Regions from separate parts of the Streptococcus mitis genome, predicted to be linked through region 2. Evidence: riboswitches for the same ligand, from Rfam matches in the RefSeq annotation. Region 2 holds a riboswitch; the other holds the start of a gene.
The links. Region 2 has a riboswitch for thiamine pyrophosphate ahead of M594_RS07305 (TenA family protein). Riboswitches for the same ligand answer to the same signal wherever they lie in the genome.

Region 1: another riboswitch for thiamine pyrophosphate. It lies ahead of M594_RS09810 (thiamine-binding protein); the one in region 2 lies ahead of M594_RS07305 (TenA family protein).

What each region holds. Positions count from the first base shown of each region.
Region 1 covers NZ_CP047883.1:2,027,735-2,043,764, reverse strand. Annotated here, with positions in the region: gene polA (DNA polymerase I) at 1-2,483, shown strand, start outside; TPP riboswitch at 2,585-2,687, shown strand; gene M594_RS09810 (thiamine-binding protein) at 2,756-3,046, shown strand; gene M594_RS09805 (ABC transporter permease) at 3,009-3,767, shown strand; gene M594_RS09800 (ABC transporter substrate-binding protein) at 3,806-4,813, shown strand; gene M594_RS09795 (ABC transporter ATP-binding protein) at 4,813-5,541, shown strand; gene M594_RS09790 (CtsR family transcriptional regulator) at 5,660-6,118, shown strand; gene M594_RS09785 (ATP-dependent Clp protease ATP-binding subunit) at 6,120-8,552, shown strand; gene M594_RS09780 (AAA family ATPase) at 8,700-9,758, shown strand; gene pnuC (nicotinamide riboside transporter PnuC) at 9,768-10,547, shown strand; gene M594_RS09770 (NUDIX domain-containing protein) at 10,549-11,322, shown strand; gene M594_RS09765 (hypothetical protein) at 11,396-11,626, opposite strand; gene M594_RS09760 (hypothetical protein) at 11,906-12,589, shown strand; gene dusB (tRNA dihydrouridine synthase DusB) at 12,660-13,640, opposite strand; gene hslO (Hsp33 family molecular chaperone HslO) at 13,627-14,499, opposite strand; gene M594_RS09745 (helix-turn-helix domain-containing protein) at 14,664-16,030, shown strand, end outside.
Region 2 covers NZ_CP047883.1:1,488,178-1,504,207, reverse strand. Annotated here, with positions in the region: gene M594_RS07375 (YqgQ family protein) at 1-69, shown strand, start outside; gene M594_RS07370 (rhodanese-like domain-containing protein) at 69-449, shown strand; gene M594_RS07365 (hypothetical protein) at 538-765, shown strand; gene M594_RS07360 (16S rRNA pseudouridine(516) synthase) at 805-1,530, opposite strand; gene typA (translational GTPase TypA) at 1,692-3,533, shown strand; gene M594_RS07350 (DUF3165 family protein) at 3,553-3,807, shown strand; gene M594_RS07345 (bacteriocin-associated integral membrane family protein) at 4,176-6,197, shown strand; gene M594_RS07340 (ABC transporter ATP-binding protein) at 6,199-6,840, shown strand; gene murD (UDP-N-acetylmuramoyl-L-alanine--D-glutamate ligase) at 6,944-8,296, shown strand; gene M594_RS07330 (UDP-N-acetylglucosamine--N-acetylmuramyl-(pentapeptide) pyrophosphoryl-undecaprenol N-acetylglucosamine transferase) at 8,298-9,356, shown strand; gene M594_RS07325 (cell division protein FtsQ/DivIB) at 9,366-10,598, shown strand; gene pyrF (orotidine-5'-phosphate decarboxylase) at 10,831-11,526, shown strand; gene pyrE (orotate phosphoribosyltransferase) at 11,566-12,198, shown strand; gene lctO (L-lactate oxidase) at 12,432-13,568, shown strand; TPP riboswitch at 13,717-13,805, shown strand; gene M594_RS07305 (TenA family protein) at 14,021-14,689, shown strand; gene thiM (hydroxyethylthiazole kinase) at 14,817-15,599, shown strand; gene thiE (thiamine phosphate synthase) at 15,601-16,030, shown strand, end outside.

The DNA.
Region 1 (16,030 bases), 540 kb from region 2:
TGGAGCGGGTTGAACCTAGTCATATTTTGGTGGCTTTTGATGCGGGAAAGACGACCTTCCGTACAGAGATGTATGCGGACTATAAGGGTGGTCGTGCTAAGACTCCTGATGAGTTTCGTGAGCAATTTCCCTTCATTCGTGAGTTGCTGGATCATATGGGGATTCGTCACTATGAGTTGGCTCAGTATGAGGCGGATGACATTATTGGGACGCTGGATAAGCTAGCAGAGCAGGATGGTTTTGATATTACCATTGTCAGTGGGGACAAGGATTTGATTCAACTGACGGATGAGCATACGGTGGTTGAGATTTCCAAGAAAGGTGTGGCTGAGTTTGAGGCCTTTACGCCAGAATATCTTATGGAAAAGATGGGCATTACACCGACTCAGTTTATCGATCTCAAGGCGCTCATGGGTGATAAGTCGGATAATATCCCTGGGGTGACCAAAATCGGTGAAAAGACAGGTATCAAGCTCTTGCTGGAGCATGGTTCGCTTGAGGGGATTTATGAAAACATCGATGGGATGAAGGCTTCTAAGATGAAGGAAAATCTCATCAATGATAAGGAACAGGCCTTTTTGTCTAAAACACTGGCGACCATTGATACCAAGGCACCGATTGAGATTGGTTTAGAGGATTTGGTCTATAGTGGTCCAGATGTTGAAAATCTTGGGAAATTCTACGATGAGATGGGATTCAAACAGTTCAAGCAGGCTTTAAATGTGTCGTCAGCTGATGTGGCTGAGAGTTTGGATTTTACTATTGTTGACCAAGTCACTCAAGATATGCTGAGTGAAGAGTCTATCTTCCATTTTGAGCTTTTTGGAGAGAATTACCATACGGATGATTTGGTTGGATTTGCCTGGTCTTGTGGCGATAAGCTCTATGCTACAGACAAGCTTGAGCTTTTGCAAGACCCGATTTTCAAGAATTTTTTAGAAAAAACACCTCTGAGAGTTTATGACTTCAAGAAAGCCAAAGTTCTCTTGCATCGTTTTGGTGTGGATTTGCAGGCGCCTGCTTTTGACAGTCGCTTGGCTAAATACCTCCTTTCGACTGTGGAGGACAATGAAATTGCGACCATCGCGAGTCTTTACGGTCAGACTTACTTGGTTGATGATGAAACTTTCTACGGTAAGGGTGTCAAGAAGGCCATTCCTGAACGTGAGAAATTCTTGGAGCACTTGGCTCGTAAGCTTGCTGTTTTGTTTGAGACTGCGCCTATTTTGCTTGAAAAACTCAGTGAAAATGGGCAATTAGAGCTTCTTTATGATATGGAACAACCTCTAGCTTTTGTCCTTGCCAAGATGGAAATTGCTGGGATTACGGTCAAGAAAGAGACCTTACTTGAGATGCAGGCTGAAAATGAGCTTGTCATTGAAAAACTGACTCAGGAGATTTACGAACTGGCTGGTGAGGAGTTTAATATCAACTCGCCTAAGCAGTTGGGCGTGCTTCTCTTTGAAAAATTGGGACTTCCTCTAGAATACACTAAGAAAACTAAGACAGGTTATTCGACAGCGGTGGATGTCTTGGAGCGCCTGGCTCCTATTGCTCCGATTGTTAAGAAAATCCTGGATTACCGTCAAATTGCTAAGATTCAATCGACTTATGTAATTGGATTGCAGGACTGGATTTTGGCTGATGGCAAGATTCATACTCGCTATGTGCAGGATTTGACCCAGACTGGACGTCTGTCTAGTGTGGATCCAAACTTGCAAAATATTCCTGTGCGTTTGGAGCAGGGCCGTCTCATTCGTAAGGCTTTTGTGCCTGAGTGGGAGGATAGTGTCCTTCTCAGCTCGGACTATTCACAGATTGAATTGCGTGTTTTGGCACATATCTCTAAAGACGAGCACTTGATTAAGGCCTTCCAAGAGGGAGCGGACATCCATACTTCGACAGCCATGCGGGTCTTTGGCATTGAGCGTCCTGAGGATGTGACTGCAAACGACCGTCGCAATGCCAAGGCTGTCAACTTTGGAGTGGTTTACGGGATTTCAGACTTTGGCTTGTCTAATAATTTGGGCATTAGCCGTAAGGAGGCCAAAGCCTATATTGATACCTACTTTGAACGATTCCCAGGTATTAAAAACTACATGGATGAAGTGGTGCGTGAGGCGCGTGATAAGGGCTATGTGGAGACCCTCTTTAAACGTCGTCGTGAGTTGCCAGATATCAATTCGCGCAACTTCAATATTCGTGGTTTTGCAGAGCGGACTGCTATCAACTCTCCTATTCAGGGATCGGCGGCAGATATTCTCAAGATTGCTATGATTCAGCTGGATAAAGCCTTGGTTGCAGGTGGTTATCAGACCAAGATGCTGTTACAAGTGCACGATGAAATCGTCCTTGAAGTTCCTAAATCTGAATTGGCAGAGATGAAAAAATTGGTCAAACAAACCATGGAAGAAGCCATTCAACTCAGTGTTCCCCTCATCGCAGATGAAAATGAAGGTGCAACCTGGTACGAGGCTAAATAAAAAGTTATGTAGAGTTTGAAGCACTTGTTTTCAAACTCTTTTTCATGTTTTTCTGTAAGCAGTTTCCTTGACATTTTTTTGGTTTTGCGCTATCATATGTCCATATAATATATGGGAGTCTGTGTACAGTCTGAGAGGAAGCGTTAAGCTTCGACCGCACCTGATCTGGGTAATGCCAGCGTAGGGAACGATACTTAGTCTAATCTTGACCTTTTCCATATATGGCAAAGGTTTTTCTTTTTATCAAAGGAAAACGAGAAGAGGAGGTTCTTATGAAAGCAAGCATCGCCTTGCAAATTTTACCCCTATCACAGGGGATTGATCGGATTGCTGTTATCGATCAAGTCATTGCTTATCTGCAAGCTCAAGAGGTGACTATGGTGGTGACACCATTTGAAACGGTCTTGGAAGGGGAGTTTGATGAACTCATGCGCATTCTAAAAGAAGCGCTGGAAGTGGCAGGGCAGGAGGCAGATAATGTCTTTTCTAATGTCAAAATAAATGTAGGAGAGATTTTAAGTATTGATGAGAAACTTGAAAAGTATACTGAGACGACACATTAGTCTATTGGGCTTTCTAGGAGTCTTGTCAATCTGGCAGTTAGCAGGTTTTCTTAAACTTCTCCCCAAGTTTATCCTGCCGACACCTCTTGAAATCCTCCAGTCTTTTGTGCGTGATAGAGAATTTCTCTGGCACCATAGCTGGGCGACCTTGAGAGTGGCTTTGCTAGGTCTAATTTTGGGAGTCTTGATTGCCTGTCTCATGGCTGTGCTCATGGATAGTTTGACTTGGCTCAATGACCTGATTTACCCTATGATGGTGGTCGTTCAGACCATTCCGACTATTGCCATAGCTCCTATCTTGGTCTTGTGGCTCGGTTATGGGATTTTGCCCAAGATTGTCTTGATTATCTTGACGACAACCTTTCCTATCATCGTCAGCATCTTGGACGGTTTTAGGCACTGTGACAAGGATATGCTGACCTTGTTTAGTCTGATGCGAGCCAAACCTTGGCAAATTCTTTGGCATTTTAAAATCCCAGTCAGTTTGCCTTACTTTTATGCAGGTCTGAGGGTCAGTGTCTCCTACGCTTTTATCACAACAGTAGTATCTGAGTGGTTGGGAGGCTTTGAAGGACTAGGTGTCTACATGATTCAGTCCAAGAAATTGTTTCAGTATGATACCATGTTCGCTATTATTATTCTGGTATCGATTATCAGCCTTCTTGGTATGAAATTGGTCGATGTCAGCGAGAAATATGTTATTAAATGGAAACGTTCGTAGAATTAGAATGTTTCGGAAAAAGAAAAGAGGAAATCAAAATGAAAAAAACATGGAAAGTGTTTTTAACTGTTTTAACAGCTCTTGTAGCTGTTGTGCTTGTGGCCTGTGGTCAAGGAACTGCTTCCAAGGACAACAAAGAAGCAGAACTTAAGAAGATTGACTTTATCCTAGACTGGACACCAAATACCAACCACACAGGGCTTTATGTGGCTAAGGAAAAAGGCTACTTCAAGGAAGCTGGGGTGGATGTTGATTTGAAATTGCCACCAGAAGAAAGTTCTTCTGACTTGGTTATTAACGGTAAGGCACCATTTGCAGTCTATTTCCAAGACTATATGGCTAAAAAATTGGAAAAAGGGGCAGGAATTACTGCCGTTGCAGCTATCGTAGAACACAATACATCAGGAATCATCTCTCGTAAATCTGACAATGTAGCTAGTCCAAAAGACTTGGTTGGTAAGAAATACGGAACTTGGAATGACCCAACTGAACTTGCTATGTTGAAAACCTTGGTAGAATCACAAGGTGGGGACTTTGAGAAGGTTGAAAAAGTACCAAATAACGACTCAAACTCAATTACACCGATTGCCAATGGAGTATTTGATACTGCATGGATCTACTACGGATGGGATGGTATCCTTGCCAAATCTCAAGGTGTAGATGCTAACTTTATGTACTTGAAAGACTACGTTAAAGAATTTGACTATTACTCACCAGTCATCATTGCTAACAACGACTACCTCAAAGACAACAAAGAAGAAGCACGTAAAGTCATCCAAGCTATCAAAAAAGGATACCAATATGCTATGGAGCATCCAGAGGAAGCAGCTGATATCCTCATCAAAAATGCACCTGAACTCAAGGAAAAACGTGACTTTGTCATCGAATCTCAAAAATACTTGTCAAAAGAATACGCAAGCGACAAGGAAAAATGGGGGCAATTTGATGCAGCTCGCTGGAATGCCTTCTACAAATGGGATAAAGAAAATGGTATCCTTAAAGAAGACTTGACAGACAAAGGCTTCACCAACGAATTTGTGAAATAATGACAGAAATAAGACTAGAACACGTCAGTTATGCCTACGGACAAGATAGGATTTTAGAGGATATCAATCTGAAAGTGACTTCAGGTGAAGTGGTTTCTATCCTAGGCCCAAGTGGTGTTGGTAAGACTACGCTTTTCAACTTAATTGCGGGGATTTTAGAAGTTCAGTCAGGGAGAATTGTCCTTGATGGTGAAGAAAATCCCAAGGGGCGCGTGAGTTATATGTTACAAAAGGATCTGCTCTTGGAGCACAAGACGGTGCTTGGTAATATCATTCTGCCCCTCTTGATTCAAAAGGTGGATAAGGCAGAAGCTATTGCTCGCGCAGATGAAATTCTTGCGACCTTCCAGTTGACAGCTGTAAGAGATAAATACCCTCATGAACTCAGTGGTGGGATGCGCCAGCGTGTAGCCTTACTCCGGACTTACCTTTTCGGGCACAAGCTCTTTCTCTTAGATGAGGCCTTTAGCGCCTTGGATGAGATAACCAAGATGGAACTCCATGCTTGGTATCTGGAGATTCACAAGCAGTTGCAATTGACGACCCTGATTATTACGCATAGTATTGAGGAGGCCCTCAATCTCAGCGACCGTATCTATATCTTGAAAAATCGCCCTGGGCAGATTGTTTCAGAAATTAAACTAGATTGGTCTGAAGATGAGGACAAGGAAGTTCAAAAAATTGCCTACAAACGTCAAATCTTGGCAGAATTAGGCTTAGATAAGTAGAAAAATAGGGAGTTGGTGAAGATTATCCTTTACCAGCGCCCTTTTTCTTTTAAAAATGAGAAAATTTCGGTATAATAGTCAAAGATAGTCAAGGTTTAAAGAGAGAGGTGGGTTTGTAATGAGATTTAAAAATACATCGGATCATATTGAGGCCTACATCAAGGCGATTTTAGATCAATCTGGAATTGTGGAGTTGCAACGGAGTCAGTTGGCAGATACTTTTCAGGTTGTTCCCAGTCAGATTAACTATGTGATCAAGACACGCTTTACGGAAAGTAGGGGCTACTTGGTTGAAAGTAAGCGTGGTGGCGGAGGCTATATTCGTATAGGACGGATTGAGTTTTCTAGTCATCATGAAATGCTCAAGGAGCTGCTTTACTCAATTGGTGAGCGGATCAGTCAAGAAATTTATGAGGATATTCTACAGCTTTTGGTTGAGCAGGAATTGATGAGCAAGCAGGAGATGAATTTGCTGGTAGCAGTAGCTTTGGATCGCGTTCTAGGAGAAGAAGCACCAGTCCTTCGAGCAAACATGCTACGACAGGTCATACAAGAGGTAGATAGAAAAGGGAAGTAAGATGAACTATTCAAAAGCGTTGAATGAATGTATCGAAAGTGCCTACATGGTTGCTGGCCATTTTGGAGCTCGTTATCTAGAGTCTTGGCATTTGTTGATTGCCATGTCCAATCACAGTTATAGTGTGGCAGGGGCGACTTTAAATGATTATCCATATGAGATGGACCGTTTAGAAGAGGTGGCTTTGGAACTGACTGAAACAGACTATAGCCAGGATGAAACTTTTACGGAATTGCCGTTTTCCCATCGTTTGCAGGTTCTTTTTGACGAAGCAGAGTATGTAGCGTCAGTGGTCCATGCTAAGGTGCTAGGGACAGAGCACCTCCTTTATGCGATTTTGCATGATGGCAATGCCTTGGCGACTCGTATCTTGGAGAGGGCTGGTTTTTCTTATGAAGACAAGAAAGATCAGGTCAAGATTGCTGCCCTTCGTCGAAATTTAGAAGAACGTGCAGGTTGGACTCGTGAAGACCTCAAGGCTTTACGTCAACGTCATCGTACAGTAGCTGACAAGCAAAATTCTATGGCCAATATGATGGGCATGCCGCAGACTCCGAGCGGTGGTCTCGAGGACTATACGCATGATTTGACAGAGCAAGCGCGTTCTGGCAAGTTAGAACCAGTCATCGGTCGGGACAAGGAAATCTCGCGTATGATTCAAATATTGAGTCGGAAGACAAAGAATAATCCTGTCTTGGTTGGAGATGCTGGTGTCGGGAAAACTGCTCTGGCGCTTGGTCTTGCCCAGCGAATTGCTAGTGGGGATGTACCTGTGGAAATGGCTAAGATGCGCGTGTTAGAGCTGGATTTGATGAATGTCGTTGCAGGGACACGTTTCCGTGGTGACTTTGAAGAACGCATGAACAATATCATCAAGGATATTGAGGAAGATGGGCAAGTCATCCTCTTTATCGATGAACTTCATACCATCATGGGTTCTGGGAGTGGAATTGATTCGACTCTGGATGCGGCCAATATCTTGAAACCAGCCTTGGCGCGTGGAACTTTGAGAACGGTTGGTGCGACCACTCAGGAAGAATACCAAAAACACATCGAAAAAGATGCGGCCCTTTCTCGTCGATTCGCCAAAGTGACGATCGAAGAGCCAAGTGTGGCCGACAGTATGGTCATTTTGCAAGGTTTGAAGGTGACTTATGAGAAACATCACCGTGTGCAAATCACAGATGAAGCGGTTGAAACAGCTGTCAAGATGGCCCATCGTTACTTGACTAGCCGTCACTTGCCAGATTCTGCTATTGACCTCTTAGATGAAGCAGCAGCAACAGTGCAAAATAAGGCTAAGCATGTAACAGCAGATGATTCTGGCTTAAGTCCAGCTGACAAGGCCTTGATGGATGGCAAGTGGAAACAGGCAGCCCAGCTAATCGCAAAAGAAGAGGAAGTGCCTGTCTATAAAGACTTGGTGACAGAGTCTGATATTTTGACTACCTTGAGTCGCTTGTCAGGTATTCCAGTCCAAAAACTGACCCAGACTGATGCTAAAAAATATCTGAATCTGGAAGCTGAATTGCACAAACGTGTCATCGGTCAAGATCAAGCAGTTTCAAGCATTAGCCGTGCCATTCGCCGCAACCAGTCAGGGATTCGCAGTCACAAGCGTCCGATTGGTTCCTTTATGTTCCTAGGGCCTACAGGTGTCGGTAAGACCGAATTGGCCAAGGCTCTGGCAGAAGTTCTTTTTGACGACGAATCAGCTCTTATCCGCTTTGATATGAGTGAGTATATGGAGAAATTCGCAGCCAGCCGTCTCAACGGAGCTCCTCCGGGTTATGTGGGTTATGAAGAAGGTGGGGAGTTGACCGAGAAAGTTCGCAACAAACCATACTCTGTTCTCCTCTTTGACGAGGTAGAGAAGGCCCACCCAGACATCTTTAATGTTCTCTTGCAGGTCTTGGATGATGGGGTCTTAACAGATAGCAAGGGGCGCAAGGTTGACTTTTCAAATACCATTATTATCATGACGTCAAACCTTGGTGCGACAGCCCTTCGTGATGACAAGACTGTCGGATTTGGAGCTAAGGACATTCGTTTTGACCAGGAAAATATGGAAAAACGCATGTTTGAAGAGCTGAAAAAAGCTTATAGGCCGGAGTTTATCAACCGTATTGATGAAAAGGTGGTCTTCCATAGCCTGTCTAGCGACCATATGCAGGAAGTGGTGAAAATTATGGTTAAACCTTTAGTGGCAAGTTTGGCTGAAAAAGGTATTGACTTGAAATTACAAGCTTCCGCACTGAAATTGTTGGCCAATCAAGGATATGACCCAGAGATGGGAGCTCGTCCACTTCGCAGAACCCTGCAAACAGAAGTGGAAGACAAGTTGGCAGAACTTCTTCTCAAGGGAGAATTAGAGGCAGGCAGCACACTTAAGATTGGTGTTAAAGCAGGCCAGTTAAAATTTGATATTGCATAAAAATGGAGAATCAAGAGCAATCTTGGTTCTCTTTTTCGCTACTTTTTTATAAAAAACAATAAAAAACTATTGACAAAACAAAAATATAGTTTATAATAAAAACATAGATAATAAAAATATCAAAAATCATAAAAAGGTAATGCGTTTATGAAAAAGAAAACAGCAGTGGTATTTGGAACCTTTGCTCCGCTTCATCAAGGACATATCGATCTAATCCAGCGAGCCAAACGGCAGTGTGACCAGGTCTGGGTTGTCGTTTCAGGTTATGAGGGCGACAGAGGGGAACAGGTAGGCTTAACGCTTCAAAAAAGATTCCGCTATATCCGAGAGGCCTTTCGTGATGACGAGTTGACCTCCGTTTGCAAGTTGGATGAGACTAATCTTCCCCGTTACCCTATGGGCTGGCAGGAGTGGTTGAATCAGATGTTTGCGGAGATTTCCTATGATGAAACCCAGCAAGAACTAATTTTCTTTGTGGGAGAAGCAGACTACCAGCAAGAATTATCAAATCATGGCTTTGAGACTGTCTTGAAAGAAAGAAAGTTTGGTATCTCAGCGACTATGATTCGAGAAAATCCAAGCAAATATTGGAAATATATCGCTCAACCCTTCCGTCGTCAGTTTACAAAGAAGGTGCTGATTATGGGAAGTGCCAGCAATGGGAAGACCACTCTGGCCAAGGATTTGGCAAGGTATTACGATGCGCCAGTCAGCCTGGAATACGCACGTGAGTACCAGATTAAAAACAATGTCCGCGACGATGAATTGACTCCAAAGGATTATTATTATCTCCTTTTGGGGCAGTATGATCAAACCTCTAAGTTAATCGACAGTAATGCCAATAGGGGATTGGTGATAGCAGACACCAACTCCTTAGTAACCAAGGGCTACTATGATTATTACATGGAGACCGAGGACCAAGGGGACTTATCAGGAGAAACCTTTGACAATCTCTTTGTCTCTATCTTGGCTAAGGAAAAATGGGACTTGATTCTCTTTGTGCAACCTGTCGGCTCCTATGTCAATGATGGGTTTAGAGATATGACCATGGCAGAAGACCATATTCGTCATAGTTTTTCCCAGCATTTGGACCAGATTAGGGAGGACTACTTAGCAAACATTCCACTAGTTTATCTAGCAGAAGATTATCTAGGAAATTATGAGGCAGCAAAAGTGGCTATTGATGCCATTTACCAAGCAGATTAGGAGAAAAATATGAAAAAACTAACTAAAAAAATCACACAATTTATCGAAAACTTTAAAAATGTCCATGCGGAAGCCCGCAAGATCGGTTTTGCAGGAATCATGAACCTGCTCTGGAAAGATCTCTTTGTCGGCCGTAGCCTCTTCCAGTGGTTGTATCTTATTGTCCTGTCAAGTGTTCCCTTGATCTTGGAATTCACGCAAAATACAGAAAGTCATGACTGGATGAGCTTGTTTGCATCTTGGACTGGGATTGTCTGTGTTATCTTGGTAGCAGAAGGGCGTGCAAGCAATTATCTCTTTGGGGCCATTAACTCTGCTATCTATTTGATTTTGGCTATGAATGCGACTTTTTATGGCGAAGTTTTGACGACCGTTTACTTCTTTGTCATGCAGCCGATTGGTCTCTATGCTTGGTTATCAAATCGTATCAATGACCAAGAAAAAGCAGAAGAATCCCACTTTGAAGCTAAGAAATTATCTGTTTTTGACTGGCTCAAGTACTTAGCCTTAACTGCTATCATCTGGATTAGTATGGGCTTAGCTTACCAAAGTATCCATAGTGCTCGCCCTTTCCGTGATAGTGTTACCGATGCGACCAATGGTGTCGGCCAGCTCTTGATGACACGTCTCTATCGTGAGCAATGGATTTTCTGGATTGCAACCAATCTCTTTAGTATCTACCTCTGGTGGGGTGAAAATATCCATATTCAAGGGATGTACTGGGTTTACACACTCAATAGTCTAGTAGGTTGGTACCAATGGACCAAGGCAGTTCGTAAGGAGGCATAAAATGACGGACACGATGATTCCAGCAGGGATGACGGAAAAAGAATATTTTGAAATTCATGCCAGTCAGGAGGAGTTTTTGGATTGGTACTACAAGCAGGAACTTCCTCAATACGAAAAACCAAGTGTGACGGTGGATATGGTAGCCTACTGCTTTGTCGAAGGAAAGATCAAGCTCTTATTAATTCGTCGCAAGGCTCATCCATATCAAAATTGTTTGGCCTTAGTTGGAGGATTTATGGACAAGGGCGAAGATGCTGCGCATGCCTGTCAGCGTGAGGTGAGAGAAGAAGTTAATCTCGATCTTCCTTTGGAAAAAATCGAGCAATTGATGACCGTATCGACCCCCGGCCGTGACCCACGGGGCTGGACAGTGACCATTGCCCACTTGGTTTATTTGCCTAGTCGTGCATTAGAACTTGTTCAAGCAGGAGACGATGCCAAGGATGTGGTTTTTGTAGATGTCGATTTTCAGACGGGCAAGTGCTTCTTAGAGGGAGTAGAGTTGGAGGAGCAAGCCTTCGCTTTTGACCATTATGCCATTATCCAAGAATCCATCAAACGAATCCAAGGCCGTCTCGACTGGAACCCAACCTTCCTCTATCTGCTAGAGGAGGAGTTCACTGTCTACGAAGGGACTGAACTGGTCAATCTCATCAACCCCGGTCGTCCAATCGTCAGCAATAACTTTCTCGTAAAATATGGCGAGTACGTAGAAGAGGTCGGGCTCAAACGAGTACCTAAAAAGAAACCAAGAAAAACCTATCGACTGAAATAAAAAACGAGGCCGGGACAAAGTTCCCGACCTCTTTATGTACCATCATGAAATGGTTTTGCTGTTGCGACTGTTTTTAGGGATGGCTATCTTTCTTAGAATTACTCAACAGGTGAGTAAAGAAGTCTTTGTATCGATACTTGAGATAGTTCTCATGTAAAAATAACAAAGCGATATAAACAATCAAAAAGATTGTAGTCAGATAAAACACATCAAATGCAGTTCGCGCATAGTAAGCGGCTGATTGATAAGAGCCAATTGCTCCCAAAATCAACCAAGGAAGATACTTATAATACTTATTTAGCATAAGAGTGCACCTCCTATATTCTATTTCAATGTTATTATATTTATTTGCAGTTAAAGTTGCAAGCGATTACACAAAAAACGAATTCAAATTTTTAATAAGAAAATCTCCTGTTTTTCTGTTTTATTACGAATAGAAGAGTAGGAGGAGTAAATGTATCTAAATTATTTAAGATTTTTAAAATAGTTTAGATAAATTGTTGACATATTCAAATTTGAATGTTACAATTATATTACAAAAAGATTTCTTTATATTTCTAAAACGTTACAAAGGAGTAGAAAAATGAAAAAGAAAACCTATATCAAATTGATGGCAGCAACTGTATTGGCTTCTACCTTGCTATTAGGAGCTTGTGGAAATAAAAAGGAAACAACTCAAGCAAGCAGTTCTGCTAAGACAAGCCAGTCATCAAGTTCTAAAGCAACTTCTTCTAACAAAGAAAGCAAGACTCAGAAGTCCTCAAGTTCAGCTTCATCTGAAAAGGCTAAGGCGTCTACTGATCAATCTTCAGCAACTGCAACGCCATCACAAGCGGCACCTGCACCAGAGCAAAGACAAGGTCAAGAAGTGGCTAGTCAACAAACTCCTGCTCAGACTCCTTCAACTCAACAAGCTCCTCAAGCCCAATCTAACCAATCAAGCTATGATCCTACAACTGACCGCAAACTTCAAGACAAACAAGCAGAGCAAAATAAACGCTACAAGGGTGTTTTAACCATGGTAGATGGTGATTTCTCAGCTGCAGCGGGCAATTGGAAGGGAGCAAATGGCGAAACCATCACAGTTTCATCAGGTGGTCAATTTACAGTAGAATCTTCTGATGGAAAGAAAGAAAATTACTCTATCAAAGGCTATTCTTATACTCTTGATGATGGTAAGTATAATGCCAAAATTGGTGGAGGAAAAATCATCCAAATTACAACAGGAGCGGATGGTAAGGTTTCCAGTGTTGCTTTGAGTCAATAATAATCCTCAGTATTTGAATTTTTACAATCAAAAACCCGTAACCTTTAAGAGAGTTACGGGTTTTAAACTTTTAAGCCTTATCCAACTGCAAGAGGGCTTCAATCTCTGCCAGAGTGCTAGCTTGTGAAATAGCTCCACGGAGTTTGGCTGCGCCAGATGTCCCCCGGAGGTAGTGAGGAGCGAGGCCGCGGAATTCACGAACGGCTACGTTTTCCCCTTTGAGGTTAATCAAACGTTTCAAGTGTTCATAGGCGATTTTCATCTTATCTTCAAAGGTCAAATCAGGTAGGATTTCTCCTGTTTCAAAGTAATGATTGATTTGGTTGAAGAGGTAAGGATTTCCCATGGCAGCGCGGCCAATCATGACTGCGTCAGCACCAACTTCTTCGATACGCTGTTTGGCTTCTTGGACAGTACGGATATCACCGTTGGCGATGAATGGAATCTTGGTCAAAGCTTGAGCGACCTTGTGAAGGGTCTCAAGGTCTGCATGACCTGTATACATTTGTTCGCGGGTACGGCCATGCATAGCAAGGGCAGAAACACCCGCAGCTTCAGCAGCGAGGGCATTTTCTACTGCCAGAGATGGATCCGCCCAGCCGGTACGCATTTTGACAGTAAGTGGGATATCAAGGACAGATTGGACCTTGTTGATGATCGAGTAAATCTTGTCTGGATCCTTGAGCCACATAGCACCAGCTTCGTTCTTCACGATTTTGTTAACTGGACAGCCCATGTTGATATCCACGATATCGGTCTTAGTGTTTTCTTGGATGAATTCTGCTGCGCGTGCTAGGCTGTCTTCATCACTTCCAAAAAGTTGGATAGAAACTGGGTTTTCTCCTTCATCAATATGAAGCATGTGCAGGGTTTTTTCGTTGTTGTATTGGATTCCCTTGTCAGAAACCATTTCCATGACAACGAGTCCAGCTCCGAGCTCTTTTGCTATGGTACGAAAGGCTGAGTTAGTCACACCAGCCATGGGTGCTAAAACGGTACGATTGGGAATCTCAACATTGCCAATCATAAAAGGTGTATTAAGATTTGTCACGAATGAGTTCCTCCAGGTCGTTTTCATCAAAGTTGTAAGTAGTTTGGCAGAATTGACAAGTGATTTCTGCTCCGTGGTCTTCCTCTTTCATTTCCTGTAGGTCTGAGCTTGGAAGGCTGGCAAGAGCGTTCATAAAGCGTTCATGGCTACAGTCACATTGGAAACGGATTTCTTCTTCAGAAAGACGCTTGTAGGCCTCGTCCCCGTAGATAGCCTTGAGGAGGGCTTCGATATGGTCTTCACTTTCGAGAAGGGTCGAGATAGCTGGCATTTCTTGGATGCGTTTCTCAAAACGGGCAATCTCTTCTTCCTTGGCTCCCGGCAAGACTTGGACTAGGAAACCGCCTGCAACCTTGACCTTGTCTTCCTCGTCCAAAAGGACATTGAGGCCGACTGCTGAAGGTGTTTGTTGGCTTTCAGTCAGGTAAAAGGCAAGGTCTTCACCAATTTCTCCAGAGATAAGGGGAGTCATAGAGTTGTAAGGATTTCCAGTACCGTAGTCTGTGATAACGAGGAATTGGCCATTGCCAACAAAAGGTCCGACTAGCACTTCACCAGTTGCAGTTTTTTTGATGTCAACACCAGGATTTTGAACATAGCCTTTGACGTTCCCCTTGGTATCTGCGACCGTGATAATGGCCCCTAGAGAGCTCGTTCCAAGAACTTTAACTGTTAGTTTAGTATTTCCTTTTTCATTGGCTGCGAGAATCTGGCTAGCGATAAGGGTTCGACCAAGCGCTACAGTTGAGCTAGCTTGGGTTTGGTGTTTTTCTTGAGCAGTGCGGACGGTTTCTGTGCTATCAAGGACAAAAGCACGAAAGGCTCCGCTTTCTGATATAGTTTTAATAATTTTATCCATAGCTACTATTTTAGCATAAAAATGCCCAAAGGGGGAGCCGTGTGTTTGTTGATTTTTAGGATAATGGACTAGGAAATCAGCATGAAAATAAAAAGAGAAACAGATTATTTCAGCATTTGTAAGATTTATGCTATGCTTAAGGTAGAAAATGAAAGGGGTAACAAATGTATTTAGGAGATTTGATGGAAAAGGCCGAATCTGGTCAATTTTCAATCCTTTCCTTTCTATCACAAGAGTCTCAGACGACTGTCAAGGCTGTAATGGAGGAAACAGGATTTTCAAAAGCAACCCTAACCAAATATGTCACCCTGCTCAATGACAAGGCTTTGGATAGTGGCATAGAGCTGACTATTCATTTAGAAGATGAAAATCTGCGTCTATCGATCGGTGCAACTACCAAGGGAAGAGATATTCGGAGCTTGTTTTTGGAGAATGCTGTTAAATATCAGATTTTGGTCTATCTTCTCTACCACCAACAGTTTTTAGCCCATCAGCTGGCTCAAGAATTGATGATTAGCGAGGCTACGCTGGGTCGTCACTTAGCTAGCTTAAATCAGATTTTGTCAGAATTTGATTTATCTATTCAAAATGGACGTTGGCGAGGTCCAGAGCATCAGATTCGCTATTTCTATTTCTGTCTTTTCCGCAAGGTCTGGTCGAGTCAGGAATGGGAAGGCCATATGCAGAAACCAGAGAGAAAACAGGAGATTGCTACACTAGAAGAAATCTGCGGTGCAAGTTTGTCTTCGGGGCAGAAATTGGATTTGGTTCTCTGGGATCATATCAGTCAACAGCGTCTTCGGGTCAATGCCTGTCAGTTTCAAGTCATAGAAGAGAAAATGCGAGGGTATTTTGACAATATTTTCTACCTTCGTTTGTTGAGAAAGGCCTCGTCTTTTTTTGCTGGGCAACATATTCCACTAGGAACTGAGGATGGTGAGATGATGATATTCTTCTCTTTCCTCTTGTCTCATCGTATCCTTCCTCTTCATACTATGGAATATATCCTTGGTTTTGGAGGGCAGTTGGCAGATTTACTGACGCAATTGATTCAAGAAATGAAGAAGGAGGAGTTGCTGGGTGATTATACAGAGGATCACGTTACCTATGAACTCAGTCAGCTTTGTGCTCAAGTCTATCTCTATAAGGGCTATATTTTACAGGATCGCTACAAGTACCAGTTAGAGAATCGTCATCCTTATTTGCTGATGGAACATGATTTTAGGGGAACGGCAGAGGAGATTTTTCATGCTCTACCGGCCTTTCAGCAGGGGACAGATTTAGATAAGAAAATTCTCTGGGAATGGCTGCAGTTAATCGAATATATGGCTGAAAATGGTGGTCAACATATGCGGATTGGTCTGGATTTGACATCTGGTTTTCTTGTCTTTTCAAGGATGGCAGCCATTTTAAAACGGTATTTGGAATACAATCGTTTTATCACCATTGAAGCCTATGACCGAACTCGGCATTATGATTTGCTGGTTACCAATAACCCGATTCATAAAAAGGAACAGACCCCAGTTTATTA
Region 2 (16,030 bases):
GAAGCAGTTCTTCGCAGAGAGCACAAGGTAGAATTGGATTATATTGAGAAAAATGGAGAAAAGAACTAATGGTTACTTGGATTTTGTGGGCACTTATACTGGCAATGTTGACATGGATGGGCTTTAACTATCTTCGTATTCGTCGTGCGGCTAAAATCGTAGATAATGAGGAATTTGAAGCCTTGATTCGTACGGGTCAATTGATTGATTTGCGCGACCCAGCTGAATTCCACAGAAAACATATCCTTGGTGCCCGCAATATTCCTTCAAGTCAGTTGAAGACTAGTCTTGCAGCCCTTCGTAAAGATAAACCTGTCCTTCTTTACGAAAACCAACGTGCGCAACGTGTGACAAATGCAGCTCTTTACTTGAAAAAACAAGGTTTTTCTGAGATTTATATCCTTTCTTATGGCTTGGATTCTTGGAAAGGGAAAGTGAAGACTAGCTAACCTTATTTCCAAATTAGTCGAATGATAGGATGAAGCTATTGTTTTATAGTATAATTAATTTGTATAAAATTTAAGGAGTTCTTAGAACATGAAAGAAAAGAAGAAAAATCCACTTTTTGTGGGTATTTTGTCGATTATTCTTGGTTTGTTATTTCCAATTGTAGGCCTGATTTTGGGGATCATAGGATTGGTCTTGGCTTTTTCATACCAAAAAGAATCTGGACTAGACTATAAAACAGAAAAAATTCTCAACATCGTAGGACTTGTGGTTTCTGTACTTAACTGGATTGTAGCCGTCGCAGTATTTTTTAGATAAGCAATAAACAAAAAGCTTTAAACATAAAGCTTTTTTCTTTTATCCACTTTTCTCTAAGTGATTTTTAATGATTTTCAATTCCTCTTGGTTTAAGGGACGGTATTGACCTTCTGCTAGTTCTGGGTCTAATGTAAACTCATCGAACTGAACTCGTTTGAGGGAGGTCACCTTAACACCAACCGAGAGGAACATTTTCTTGATTTGATGAAATTTTCCTTCTGAAATGGTGATAGAGGCTTGACTGTAGGAAGGACTTGCAGATAGAATCTCTAGTCTTGCAGGTTTACAGACAGTGCCATCTAAAAAGACAATTCCTTTTTGAAAGGCTTGAATATGGTCAGGTGTTAGAAGTCCATTAACCTCAACCTGATAAGTCTTATCGACATGATATTGGGGATGGAGGAGCTGAAAGCCCAAGGGACCGTTATCGGTCAAGAGGAGGAGCCCTGTCGTATCTCGGTCCAGTCGGCCGACGGCATAGAGCTTGTCAGACTGGATGTCAGGTGAAAGGAGATCCATGACGGTTTGGAGTTCCTTGTCTTTATTGGCTGTCACGACAGCAGCAGGCTTATGAAGCATAAGATAGGTGTGTTCATAGCCTTGAATGATACGGTCCTGAAAAAGGAGTTCCTGAAGTCCTGTATCGATATTTTGGGCTAGGGAGCGGGCTGGGCAACCATCGACGAGAATGTCCCCTTTGAGTAAGGCTTGTTTCATGGCCTTTCGGCTAACTGTTTCTTGGGCTAATAAATTATCTAAACGCATACTGTGCCTATCTTATCATAAGTCGCTTGCTTTGAAAAGGCTTGACATGAAAAGAAAAGCAGAGTGAAAACATTTACACTTGCTTGAGTTATGTTATTTACTTGAAAATATGGTATAATCGTTCAGTTAGAAAATAAATTTTGAATATTATAGAGGAAATCATGACAAAATTAAGAGAAGATATCCGTAACATTGCGATTATCGCCCACGTTGACCACGGGAAAACAACCCTCGTTGACGAATTATTGAAACAATCAGAAACGCTTGATGCACGTACTGAATTGGCTGAGCGTGCTATGGACTCAAACGATATCGAAAAAGAGCGTGGAATTACTATCCTTGCTAAAAATACAGCCGTTGCCTACAACGGAACTCGTATCAACATCATGGACACACCAGGACACGCGGACTTCGGTGGAGAAGTTGAGCGTATCATGAAAATGGTTGACGGTGTTGTCTTGGTCGTAGATGCCTACGAAGGAACCATGCCACAAACTCGTTTCGTATTGAAAAAAGCCTTGGAACAAGATCTTGTCCCAATCGTGGTTGTTAACAAAATCGATAAACCATCAGCTCGTCCAGCAGAAGTAGTGGACGAAGTCTTGGAGCTTTTCATCGAGCTTGGTGCAGATGACGACCAGCTTGACTTCCCAGTTGTGTATGCTTCAGCGATCAACGGAACTTCTTCATTGTCGGATGATCCAGCTGACCAAGAAGCGACTATGGCACCAATCTTTGACACGATTATTGACCATATCCCAGCTCCAGTAGATAACTCAGATGAGCCTTTGCAGTTCCAAGTGTCACTTTTGGACTACAACGACTTTGTTGGACGTATCGGTATCGGTCGTGTCTTCCGTGGTACTGTTAAGGTTGGGGACCAAGTTACCCTTTCTAAACTTGACGGTACAACTAAAAACTTCCGTGTTACAAAACTCTTCGGTTTCTTTGGTTTGGAACGTCGTGAAATCCAAGAAGCTAAAGCAGGTGACTTGATTGCCGTTTCAGGTATGGAAGATATCTTTGTCGGTGAAACCATTACTCCGACAGACGCAGTTGAAGCTCTTCCAATCCTACACATCGATGAGCCAACTCTTCAAATGACATTCTTGGTCAACAACTCACCATTTGCTGGTAAAGAAGGTAAATGGGTGACTTCTCGTAAGGTAGAAGAACGCTTGCAGGCCGAATTGCAAACAGACGTTTCCCTCCGTGTTGACCCAACTGATTCACCAGACAAATGGACTGTTTCAGGACGTGGAGAATTGCACTTGTCAATCCTTATCGAAACAATGCGTCGTGAAGGATATGAACTTCAAGTATCTCGTCCAGAGGTTATCGTAAAAGAAATTGATGGTGTTAAATGTGAACCATTTGAACGTGTTCAAATCGACACTCCAGAAGAATACCAAGGATCTGTTATCCAAAGCCTTTCTGAACGTAAAGGTGAAATGTTGGATATGATTTCAACTGGTAATGGTCAAACTCGTTTGGTCTTCCTTGTTCCTGCGCGTGGGTTGATTGGATACTCAACTGAGTTCTTGTCAATGACTCGTGGTTACGGTATCATGAACCATACCTTCGACCAATACTTGCCATTGATTCCAGGGGAAATTGGTGGACGTCACCGTGGTGCCCTTGTTTCTATTGATGCTGGTAAGGCTACAACTTACTCAATCATGTCTATCGAAGAACGTGGAACAATCTTTGTCAACCCAGGTACTGAGGTTTATGAAGGAATGATCATCGGTGAAAACTCTCGTGAAAATGACTTGACAGTTAACATCACTAAGGCAAAACAAATGACCAACGTCCGTTCAGCTACTAAGGACCAAACAGCTGTTATCAAGACACCTCGTATCTTGACACTTGAAGAGTCTCTTGAGTTCTTGAACGACGATGAGTACATGGAAGTAACGCCTGAGTCTATCCGTTTGCGTAAACAAATCCTTAACAAAGCAGAGCGTGAGAAAGCTAACAAGAAGAAAAAATCAGCTGAATAAGAGCTAGAAAGAGATAAAGATGGTTTATTTAATCATAGGACTCCTCTTATTACTACTCTATGTATTTGTGACACCAGAAAGTATTAAAGGGACAGTCAACATCGTCCTTGTCGTCTTTGCTTTCGTAGCACTTTTGATTTTGCTGATGCTGTCTGTCCTGCAAATCTTTCAGCTACCGACAGAATTCTTCATCGCAGTCGCTATGCTCTTCCTAGCATATTTTAGCTTGCGAGATATTACCCTCATGTCGGTCCATAAAAGTAAAAGAAGATAAAAAGAGAGTTTTGGCTCTCTTTTTTTGTATCAATTTTACAATAGTTTGAATTGCTTTTTAGTTAATATCATCTCTTTTGCTTGGATAATATGAATGGGAAAAACTTGTATAAAATTCGTTAATGACATCTATTTTTAAGGGAACTGTAAAATTCTATTACTAATAATATTTTGGTAAAATATGTTGATAGATTATATAGAAAGTGATATACTTAAATTATAAGAAATCGTTTTCAAAACGAGGAAGGATTAAATTTGTTGTCTTGGTGCTCAGGGTGTAATGGATTAAACTAGGAAAATAATTCTAAGAATTTATAAAACATAAAATCTTTGTTCTATAGGGTTATTCTCTTATACAAGGAGTCTACTATGAAGAAACTATTCATATTATTATCAACTTTTTTTCTCAGCTTTTTCTTTGCTTGGATTATTGTCTTACGTGCGCCACAATATTTATATGCAAGCTATGATTCCGTTTCCTTACTTCGTGTTAAAAAAGATACTCAGGAACCGACGCGTGAGGTATTTGAAAAGGAATTAGAGAATTTTGCAAACTCAGAACAGAGTTTAATAGCTAGAAGAATTGTAGAGCCGAGTAAGGATGGGACGACTCACTTTACTTATGCAACTTATGGTCAGGGAACTTTACCAAAAGAATTCCAAGAAGCTAGCCAAGAAAGTCGTGAACGTAGTGATCCGCTAAATAGTTATCTCCTTTTGTCAGGCTCCTTGACGAAAGAAAAGCTTGCCGATAAATTAGGAGATTTGGGTTATAAAGCAATTCCTGACCGAAAGACAGCGCCCTATTCTCTTGCTTTTAGAATGTTACTAATTCCCCTTATTTTAATTAGTTTAGCAATATTTGGCTTATCTTTCTTTGCTCTAGTGATTATCACTCGGATTAAGGAAATGAGAGCTGCAGGTATAAAACTCTTTTCTGGTCAGACTCTCTTATCCATCATGGGGCATTCTTTATCTACTGATATCAAATGGCTCCTTCTATCAGCCCTCCTTTCCTTCCTAGGTGGGGGAGTCGTTCTTTTTAGTCAAGGTTTGTTTTATCCTGTCTTGTTAGCCACCTATGGTTTTGGGATTAGTTTCTATCTGTTGTTTTTATTGGGTATTTCAATTTTACTAATGCTCCTTTATCTAATGAGTTTGAGTTACAAAGCATTAGTTCCCGTTATTAAGGGGAGATTACCCCTTAAACGCTTGATGGCTTTAACCCTATTGTGTCAGTTAGTTGCTGTCTTTACAGTAGGCTACGCTGTTAAGACAGGTTTGACGTCTTACCAACGATTGAAAGAACTTGAAATTTCAAAACAAGCATGGCAGGATAGAGCAGACTATTACCAGATTTTCTTTGGCTTAGGTGATAGAGTAAAAGATACAGAAAATCAGAATAAGTGGTATGCCTTTGCCAAGGAAGCAATCGAAGAAGAACAGGCTCTATTTGTAAAAGATAATCTCATTCATTTTGCAAATCCTCAAGGAAAAAATGAACAGGGAGAGACACTGGATACCTATAGTCCAAATGCTAATGTTCTCTATGTCAGTCCAAGTTATTTGGACAAGGAAAATGTATCTGTAAATGGTGAGACTAGACAGAAACTAGCCCATCTTCAAAAAGGGGAATTTGGACTCTTATTACCAGAATCTCTTCGTTCACAGGAAGCAGAACTTAAGAAAGCTTTTGAAGAAAGATTGAGTGATTATGGAAAATCTGGTGAGGAGGCAAGTGCTCCTTTAGAGTATGAAATGAGAGCGATTGTTAGTTATCTTCCAACTGGAGAAAAGCGGTTTGTTTATAATAACGGTGAGAATCCCGTATCCACTCAGTATTTGACTGATCCGATTTTAGTTGTATTTACTCCAACATCTATAGGTGATAGTATCATTTCCAAATCTAGTTGGTCTATCAATGCTGGTAAGAATATCTTTGTCAAAGGATATGAAGATGGGATTAAACTCTTGAAAAATGCAGGAATTTATGAGCAAGTATCCTATCTTAAAGAAGGAAGAAGTGTTTATCTAACTCGTTATAATGAAGTTCAAACTGAAACAGCAACTTTAATCCTAGGAGCTATTGTTGGAATAGCTAGTTCCTTGTTACTCTTTTATTCTGTCAATCTTCTATATTTCGAGCAATTCCGTCGAGATATCTTGATTAAACGAATTTCAGGTTTACGATTTTTTGAAACACATGCTCAGTATATGGTTAGTCAATTTGCCAGTTTTGTATTTGGTGCTAGTCTCTTTATTTTAAGCAGTCGAGACTTGGTGATTGGCTTGCTCACTTTATTAGTCTTTCTAGCTAGTGCAGTTCTGACGCTTTACCGTCAAGCGCAGAAAGAATCTCGTGTTTCTATGACAATTATGAAAGGAAAATAGGATGATTGAACTAAAGAATATATCTAAAAAATTTGGAAGCCGTCAGCTATTTTCAGATACCAATCTTCATTTTGAAGGTGGGAAAATTTATGCCTTAATCGGTACAAGTGGCTGTGGTAAGACAACACTCTTGAATATGATTGGACGATTAGAGCCATATGACAAAGGGCAAATCATCTATGATGGCACCTCTCTTAAGGACATCAAGCCTTCTGTTTTCTTTAGAGATTATTTGGGATATCTATTTCAAGATTTTGGCTTAATTGAAAGCCAAACCGTCAAAGAAAATCTCAATCTGGGTTTAGTTGGTAAAAAGTTGAAAGAAAAAGAGAAAATCTCTTTGATGAAACAAGCTCTAAACCGTGTTAACCTCTCTTATTTAGATTTGAAGCAACCTATCTTTGAATTATCAGGAGGAGAAGCACAACGTGTTGCACTAGCGAAGATAATTTTAAAGGATCCACCTTTGATTCTCGCAGATGAACCAACCGCTTCACTAGACCCCAAAAACTCTGAGGAATTACTTTCCATCCTAGAATCTTTAAAAAATCCGAATCGAACCATTATTATTGCGACCCACAATCCTCTGATTTGGGAGCAAGTGGACCAAGTTATTCGAGTTACCGATTTATCACATAGATGATAAGGTAAAATTCAGTTAGAAGAAAGAGTCACAAACACACTTTGTGGCTTTTTTATTTCCATAAAAATGGTAAAATAGTAAGAGTAGAAATGGAGTTTGAGACATGAAAGTAATAGATCAATTTAAAAATAAGAAAGTCCTTGTTTTAGGTTTGGCAAAGTCTGGTGAATCTGCAGCTCGTTTGTTGGACAAGCTAGGTGCCATTGTGACAGTAAATGATGGGAAACCTTTCGAGGACAATCCAGCTGCCCAAAGTTTGTTGGAAGAAGGGATCAAGGTTATCACAGGTGGCCATCCTTTGGAACTCTTGGATGAAGAGTTTGCCCTTATGGTGAAAAATCCAGGTATCCCTTACAGCAATCCCATGATAGAAAAGGCTTTGGCCAAGGGTATTCCAGTCTTGACTGAGGTGGAATTGGCTTACTTAATTTCAGAAGCACCGATTGTTGGTATTACTGGTTCAAATGGAAAAACAACCACAACGACCATGATCGGGGAAGTTTTGACTGCTGCTGGCCAACATGGTCTTTTATCAGGGAATATCGGCTATCCAGCTAGTCAAGTGGCCCAAACTGCGTCAGACAGGGACACTCTTGTTATGGAACTTTCTTCTTTCCAATTGATGGGCGTTCAAGAATTCCATCCTGAGATTGCGGTTATTACCAACCTCATGCCAACTCATATCGATTATCATGGTTCTTTTGAGGAATATGTAGCAGCCAAGTGGAATATCCAGAACAAGATGACAGCGGCTGATTTCCTTGTCTTGAACTTTAACCAAGACTTGGCAAAAGAATTGGCCACTAAAACACAAGCTACAGTTGTACCATTCTCAACACTTGAAAAGGTTGATGGAGCTTATCTGGAAGATGGTCATCTCTACTTCCGTGGGGAAGTTGTCATGGAAGCGAATGAAATCGGAGTTCCAGGTAGCCACAATGTGGAAAATGCCCTTGCGACGATTGCTGTAGCCAAGCTTCGTGGTGTGGATAACCAGATCATCAAGGAAACTCTTTCAGCCTTTGGAGGTGTCAAACACCGTCTCCAATTTGTGGATGAAATCAAGGGTGTCAAGTTCTATAATGATAGCAAATCAACCAATATCTTGGCTACTCAAAAAGCCTTGTCAGGATTTGACAATAGCAAGGTCATTTTGATTGCAGGTGGTTTGGACCGTGGCAATGAGTTTGACGAATTGGTTCCAGACATTACTGGACTCAAGAAGATGGTCATCCTGGGTCAGTCTGCAGAACGTGTCAAACGGGCAGCAGACAAGGCTGGTGTGGCATATGTGGATGCGACTGACATTGCAGATGCGACCCGCAAGGCCTACGAGCTTGCGACTCAAGGAGACGTGGTTCTTCTCAGTCCAGCCAATGCCAGCTGGGATATGTATGCTAACTTTGAAGTACGTGGCGACCTCTTTATCGACACAGTAGCGGAGTTAAAGGAATAATATGAAAAAAATTGTCTTTACAGGTGGGGGGACGGTTGGACACGTGACCCTCAATCTTTTATTGATGCCCAAGTTCATCGAAGATGGATGGGAAGTCCACTATATCGGAGACAAGCGTGGTATTGAACACCAAGAAATCCTCAAGTCGGGTCTAGATGTCACCTTCCATTCCATTGCGACTGGAAAATTGCGTCGTTATTTCTCTTGGCAAAATATGCTGGATGTCTTCAAAGTTGCTTGGGGAATTGTACAATCGCTCTTTATCATGTTACGAATTCGTCCGCAGGCTCTTTTTTCAAAGGGGGGCTTTGTCTCTGTACCGCCTGTTATCGCAGCGCGTGTGTCAGGAGTGCCTGTCTTTATTCACGAATCTGACCTGTCTATGGGCTTGGCCAATAAAATCGCTTATAAATTTGCGACGAAGATGTATTCAACCTTTGAGCAAGCTTCAAGTTTGTCTAAGGTCGAGCATGTGGGGGCAGTGACCAAGGTTTCAGACCAAAAAAGTCCAGAACCAGATGAATTGGTGGATATTCAAACTCACTTTAATCCCAAATTGCCAACAGTATTGTTTGTTGGTGGTTCTGCAGGCGCTCGTGTCTTTAACCAATTGGTGACAGACCATAAGAAAGAACTGACAGAACGCTACAATATTATCAATCTAACTGGAGATTCTAGCCTGAACGAGTTGAGCCAAAATCTTTTTCGTGTTGACTATGTGACCAATCTCTATCAACCCTTGATGGAATTGGCTGATATTGTTGTGACACGTGGTGGTGCCAATACGATTTTTGAGCTTTTGGCCATGGCAAAATTGCATGTTATTGTGCCGCTTGGTCGTGAAGCTAGTCGTGGTGACCAGATTGAAAATGCAGCTTACTTTGTAAAAAAAGGCTATGCAGAAGAACTTCAAGAAAGCGATTTGACCTTGGACAGTTTAGAAGAGAAGCTTTCTCATTTACTAAGTCACAAGGAAGATTACCAAGCTAAGATGAAGGCTTCAAAGGAATTGAAATCTCTAGCAGATTTTTATCAATTGTTGAAAAAAGATTTATCATAAGGAAAGTAAATGTCAAAAGATAAGAAAAATGAGGGCAAAGAAATCCTCGAAGAATTTAAAGAGTTATCAGAATGGCAGAAACGAAACCAGGAATATCTAAAAAAGAAGGCTGAGGAAGAGGCGGCCCTAGCTGAGGAGAAGGAAAAGGAAAGACAAGCTCGAATGGCTTCAAAATCTGAAAAGTCAGATGCAACTGAGGACCAAGAGAGTGAATCTGATCCAAATGACCCAAAATCAGCTAAGGATGATAATGAAGAAAAAGTAGAAGAGTCAGAAGACGTCAAAAAAGAAGTACCCAAAGAAGAACCAAAATCCAAAGAGCCGAAGAAACAGAATAAACAGGATAAAAAAATAGAGAAAAAGCCTGTAAAGGAAAAACAGGTCAAACCAAAAATCCCAGGAGTTCATATCTGGCGGGCTATCTCGATTTTGTTTCTCAGTCTGCTTTTATTGGTTGTCTCTGCCTACTTGCTCAGTCCTTATGCGACCATGAAGGATATTCGTGTTGAGGGAACAGTGCAAACTACAGATGATGATATTCGACAGGCTTCAGGCATTCAGGATTCGGATTATACGATTAACCTTCTGCTAGACAAGGCAAAATATGAAGAGCAGATCAAGTCTAACTATTGGGTTGAATCAGCTCAGCTTGTCTATCAATTTCCAACCAAGTTTACTATCAAGGTTAAGGAATATGATATTGTGGCCTACTATGTTTCTGGAGAAAGTCATTATCCAATCCTTTCAAGCGGTCAGCTCGAGACCAGTTCGGTCAGTTTGGTCAGTCTGCCAGAAACTTATATATCAGTTCTCTTTAATGACAGCGAACAAATCAAGACCTTTACGTCAGAACTTGCTCAAATTAGTCCAGAACTCAAGGCGGCTATCCAGAAGGTGGAATTAGCCCCAAGCAAGGTCACATCAGATTTAATTCGATTGACTATGAATGATTCGGACGAAGTTTTGGTTCCTCTTTCTGAAATGAGTAAGAAACTGCCTTATTACAGTAAGATTAAACCTCAATTGTCAGAACCAAGTGTGATTGACATGGAAGCTGGAATTTACAGTTACACTGTGGCGGATAAATTAATTATGGAGGCTGAGGAAAAAGCCAAACAAGAGGCTAAGGAAGCTGAGAAGAAAAAGCTAGAAGAACAAAAGAATAAATTGGAAGAAGAGAAGAAAAAGCTGGAGGAAGAGAGCAATCAAAACCAAACGACCCAGCGTTCATCGCGTCGCTAGGTTTATCTTTTCTTTCATAGTTCTTCAGAGACCATGTTTTTACTTGACAAGTGCTAGTAGAAATAATAGAATAGTAAAAAACCTTTAAAGCAGTCCAGAGAGGCAGCTAAGGTTAGACGCTGAAAGGGTGGAGACTACCCATTTTTCGTGGAACCTTGCTGTTGGCAGGTTCCTTTTTTCGTGGCTTCTGTTGCCCAGACTCTCTCACTAGCAAAGGTAAAAGGAGAAACCTATGCGAGAACATCGTCCAGTCATTGCTCTTGATTTTCCTAGTTTTGATGAGGTCAAGGAATTTTTAGCTCTTTTCCCAGCAGAAGAAAGCCTTTATCTCAAGGTAGGGATGGAGCTTTATTACGCAACGGGTCCTGAGATTGTGTCCTACTTGAAAGGTCTGGGTCACAGTGTCTTTTTGGATCTTAAACTTCATGACATTCCCAATACAGTCAAATCAGCCATGAAGGTCCTGTCTCAGCTTGGTGTGGATATGACCAATGTTCATGCGGCTGGTGGTGTAGAGATGATGAAGGCTGCGCGTGAAGGTATTGGAAGTCAAGCAAAATTGATCGCTGTAACTCAGCTCACATCAACGTCAGAAGCTCAGATGCAGGACTTTCAAAATATCCAAACCAGTCTGCAAGAGTCTGTAATACATTATGCCAAGAAGACAGCTGAAGCTGGCTTGGATGGTGTCGTTTGCTCGGCTCAGGAAGTGCAAGTCATCAAGCAGGCCACCAATCCAGATTTTATCTGTCTGACACCGGGCATTCGTCCTCAGGGAGTAGCGATTGGAGACCAAAAACGTGTGATGACGCCAGCAGATGCCTATCAAATCGGCAGTGACTATATCGTAGTGGGACGTCCCATTACCCAAGCTGAGGATCCTGTTGCAGCTTATCATGCCATCAAGGATGAATGGAACCAAGACTAGAATCAAAGAAATAGATTAGAAAAACAAAAGGAGAAGACCATGACACTTGCTAAAGATATCGCTAGCCACCTCTTGAAAATCCAAGCCGTTTACCTCAAACCAGAGGAGCCTTTCACTTGGGCATCTGGTATCAAGTCACCGATTTACACGGATAATCGTGTGACACTAGCCTATCCAGAAACTCGTACCCTAATTGAAAATGGCTTTGTGGAAGCTATTAAAGAAGCCTTTCCAGAGGTAGAAGTCATTGCAGGAACTGCGACAGCTGGGATTCCACACGGAGCTATCATTGCTGATAAGATGAACTTGCCTTTTGCTTACATTCGTAGCAAACCAAAAGACCACGGAGCTGGTAATCAAATCGAAGGCCGCGTAGCTCAGGGTCAAAAAATGGTAGTGGTTGAAGACCTTATTTCAACAGGTGGTTCTGTTCTTGAAGCTGTAGCAGCTGCTAAACGAGAAGGAGCAGAGGTCCTCGGTGTTGTAGCGATTTTCAGCTACCAATTGCCAAAAGCAGATAAGAACTTCTCAGATGCAGGTGTCAAACTTGTGACGCTTTCTAACTACAGTGAATTGATTCATCTAGCCCAAGAAGAAGGTTACATCACACCAGAAGGCCTCGACCTTCTAAAAAGATTTAAAGAAGACCAAGAAAATTGGCAAAATGCCTAAAACATAGAAAATCAGGTAGTCACTAGGATTACCTGATTTTGTTTTTTAGACTAGAAAATGAAAAGATTATTTGAATTTCCATAACTTAAGAAAGTTTATCATTTTTAATTATCTCTGTAAAATGATTGAAAGTATGAAATTTCCAAACAAAATATTTGAAAAGTTTTGAAAAAAGAGTTAAGATATTTTTGTAATATACAAAGTAAACGCTTACTTATTAAGGAGGGCATTTTATGTCATACAAAACAAGCAATGCAGAAGGTCATGTAGATTTCATCAATACCTATGATTTGGAGCCAATGGCACAACAAGTTATTCCTAAAGCAGCATTTGGCTATATCGCTAGTGGAGCGGAAGATACTTTCACTTTACGTGAGAATATTCGTGCCTTTAACCACAAACTCATCGTTCCGCATACGCTTTGTGATGTTGAAAATCCAAGTACAGAGATTGAATTTGCAGGTGAAAAATTGTCTTCACCAATCATTATGGCGCCTGTTGCAGCTCATAAATTAGCAAACGAACAGGGTGAAGTGGCGACTGCGCGTGGTGTGCATGAGTTTGGGTCTCTTTATACAACTAGCTCTTACTCTACTGTCGATCTTCCAGAAATTACAGAAGCCCTTCAAGGGACACCTCACTGGTTCCAATTTTACTTTAGTAAGGATGACGGTATCAACCGCCATATCATGGACCGTGTGAAGGCTGAAGGTTATAAAGCGATTGTCTTGACAGCAGATGCGACTGTAGGAGGCAATCGTGAGGTGGACAAGCGTAATGGTTTTGTCTTCCCAGTTGGCATGCCGATTGTTGAGGAATATCTACCAGAAGGTGCTGGTAAATCAATGGACTTTGTTTACAAATCAGCTAAACAACGCTTGTCTCCACGTGATGTAGAATTTATCGCTGAATACTCAGGACTTCCTGTTTATGTCAAGGGACCACAATGCCGTGAGGACGTTGAACGTTCGCTTGCTGCGGGAGCTTCTGGTATCTGGGTAACCAACCACGGTGGCCGCCAAATCGACGGTGGACCAGCTGCCTTTGACTCACTTCAAGAAGTAGCAGAAGCAGTTGACAAACGTGTGCCAATCGTCTTTGACTCAGGTATTCGTCGTGGTCAACACGTCTTTAAAGCCTTGGCTTCAGGAGCAGACTTGGTAGCTATTGGTCGCCCTGTCATCTATGGTTTGGCTCTCGGTGGTAGTGTTGGTGTACGTCAAGTCTTTGAACACTTGAATGCAGAATTGAAGACAGTTATGCAATTATCTGGAACTCAGACTATTGAAGATGTCAAACACTTCAAACTCCGTCACAACCCATACAACCCAACCTTCCCAGTTGACCCACGCGACTTAAAATTGTATTGATAAAAGAGATTGCCTCCACTTGATGTGGAGGTTTTTCTTCGTCTATAGGAAGAATAAATCACCATTAAAAACTATATAAATATATTTTCTAATCAAATATCTTGCTAGGGCTTTCATTTTTTGCTATACTGGTGCAGTAATTAAATAACAAAGACATTTGGGGTGCTTTAAGCTGAGATGATACCCATTGAACCTGATACAGTTAAGACTGGCGAAGGGAAATGTGAACAGTTTTTTTCGTATGGCGAAATGAACGATCGAATCTTGTAAGTCAACTCTAATTCTTGATTGTAATTGGAGTTTTTTTGTTTATATAAGCTGGATGAATGTGATACAAAGCATTTAGATAGCTCTTCTTGAACGCCCTTGATTTTCTTTAAAAAGGTCAAGTAAAACTAGGATTTTCTTGATGTTTTGTCGATTACGAACGAATAAAGAGAGGAAAAGTAAATATGAAAACACAAGACTATGCATTTGAGCCAGGTTTGATTGTTGGAGAATTATTAAAAAGCAGTCAGAAGGATTGGCAGGATGCAATCAATCATCGTTTTGTTCAGGAACTTTTTGCGGGGACAATTGAGAATAAGGTTTTAAAAGAATACCTAATTCAAGATTATCACTTCTTTGATGCCTTCTTATCCATGCTGGGTGCCTGCGTAGCTCACGCAGACCAACTTGAATCTAAGCTTCGTTTTGCCAAGCAACTAGGCTTTCTTGAAGCAGATGAAGACGGTTATTTCCAAAAGACTTTCAAAGAGTTAAAAGTATCTGAGAATGACTATCTGGAAGTGACCTTGCATCCTGTAACAAAAGCCTTTCAGGATTTAATGTATTCGGCAGTGGCTTCATCAGATTATGTCCATCTTTTGGTCATGTTGGTCATTGCAGAAGGTCTCTATTTAGACTGGGGTTCTAAAGATTTGGCTCTACCTGAAGCCTATATTCATTCGGAATGGATCAATCTCCACAGAGGTCCTTTCTTTGCAGAGTGGGTTCAATTTCTGGTTGACGAACTCAATCGTGTTGGGAAAAATCGAGAAGATTTGACAGAACTTCAGGAACGCTGGAATCAAGCAGTTGCTTTAGAATTAGCCTTTTTTGATATTGGTTATGACGCTTAGAGAAGGTTTAGGATATTTACAAATTTAATGAGGTAAATCATTCAATGTAAATGAAAAAATCTTAACTAAAGATAGAGATAAATTGAAATCAGTACATTGTTTAAAATTAAAAAGGAAGTATTTTAATATGACAAGTTTAAAATTATTAAAAGAAAAAGCACCATTAGTTATCTGTATCACCAATGATGTTGTAAAAAATTTCACAGCAAATGGATTAGTTGCACTGGGTGCATCACCAGCTATGAGTGAGTTTCCAGCAGATTTAGAGGATTTGTTAAAGTATGCTGGAGGTTTATTAATAAACATAGGAACATTGACAGATGAAAATTGGAAATTATACCAAGCTGCTCTGAAAATTGCAGAGAAATATAATGTTCCAGCAGTTTTAGATCCTGTAGCCTGTGGAGCAGGAGAATATAGAAAAAAAGTAGCAGATGATCTAATCAACAATTATAAACTAGCAGCGATTAGGGGAAATGCTGGCGAGATTGCCTCTTTAGTAGGGATAAATGTGGCATCTAAAGGAGTAGATAGTGCGGGAGTAGATAATATTGATGAAATTGCTCTAGCAGCAAATAAGAAGTTCAATATTCCAATAGTAGTAACAGGTGAAGTGGATGCTATTGCGGTAAATGGAGAAGTGGTAACGATTCATAATGGTAGTGCCATGATGCCAAAAGTTATTGGGACAGGATGCTTATTAGGTGCTGTAGTAGCAAGCTTTATCGGACTTGAAAAAGGTCAAGAATTGAAATCATTAGAAACAGCAATGTTGGTTTACAATATAGCTGGAGAAATGGCAGAAAAACGTCCAAATGGGCATCTTCCTGGAACATTTAAAGTTGAATTTATAAATGCCTTATACGAGATTACAGATGAAGATGTAAAGAAATTCCAAAGAGTGAAGTAAAATGTTTCATAAGGAATTATTAAAACTATATTTTATTTGTGGAACGACTACTTGCCAAGGAAAAGATCTATATACGGTCGTTGAGGAAGCCTTAAAAGGTGGTATAACCTTATTTCAATTCCGTGAAAAAGGTGAGGGAGCCCTGAAAGGTATAGAAAAAGTCGAATTAGCAATTGAACTACAGGATCTTTGTAAAAAATACAATGTCCCGTTTATTGTTAATGATGATATTGATTTGGCGATGGAAATTGACGCTGATGGCGTACATGTAGGGCAGGATGACCTTGGTGTTGATGAAATTAGAAAATTGATGCCAGATAAAATAATTGGTCTTTCTATAAAAAACGAGGAAGAATTTCAACAATCAAAAGTTGAATATGTAGATTATGTTGGTGTTGGTCCTGTATTTGATACCCAGTCAAAGGATGATG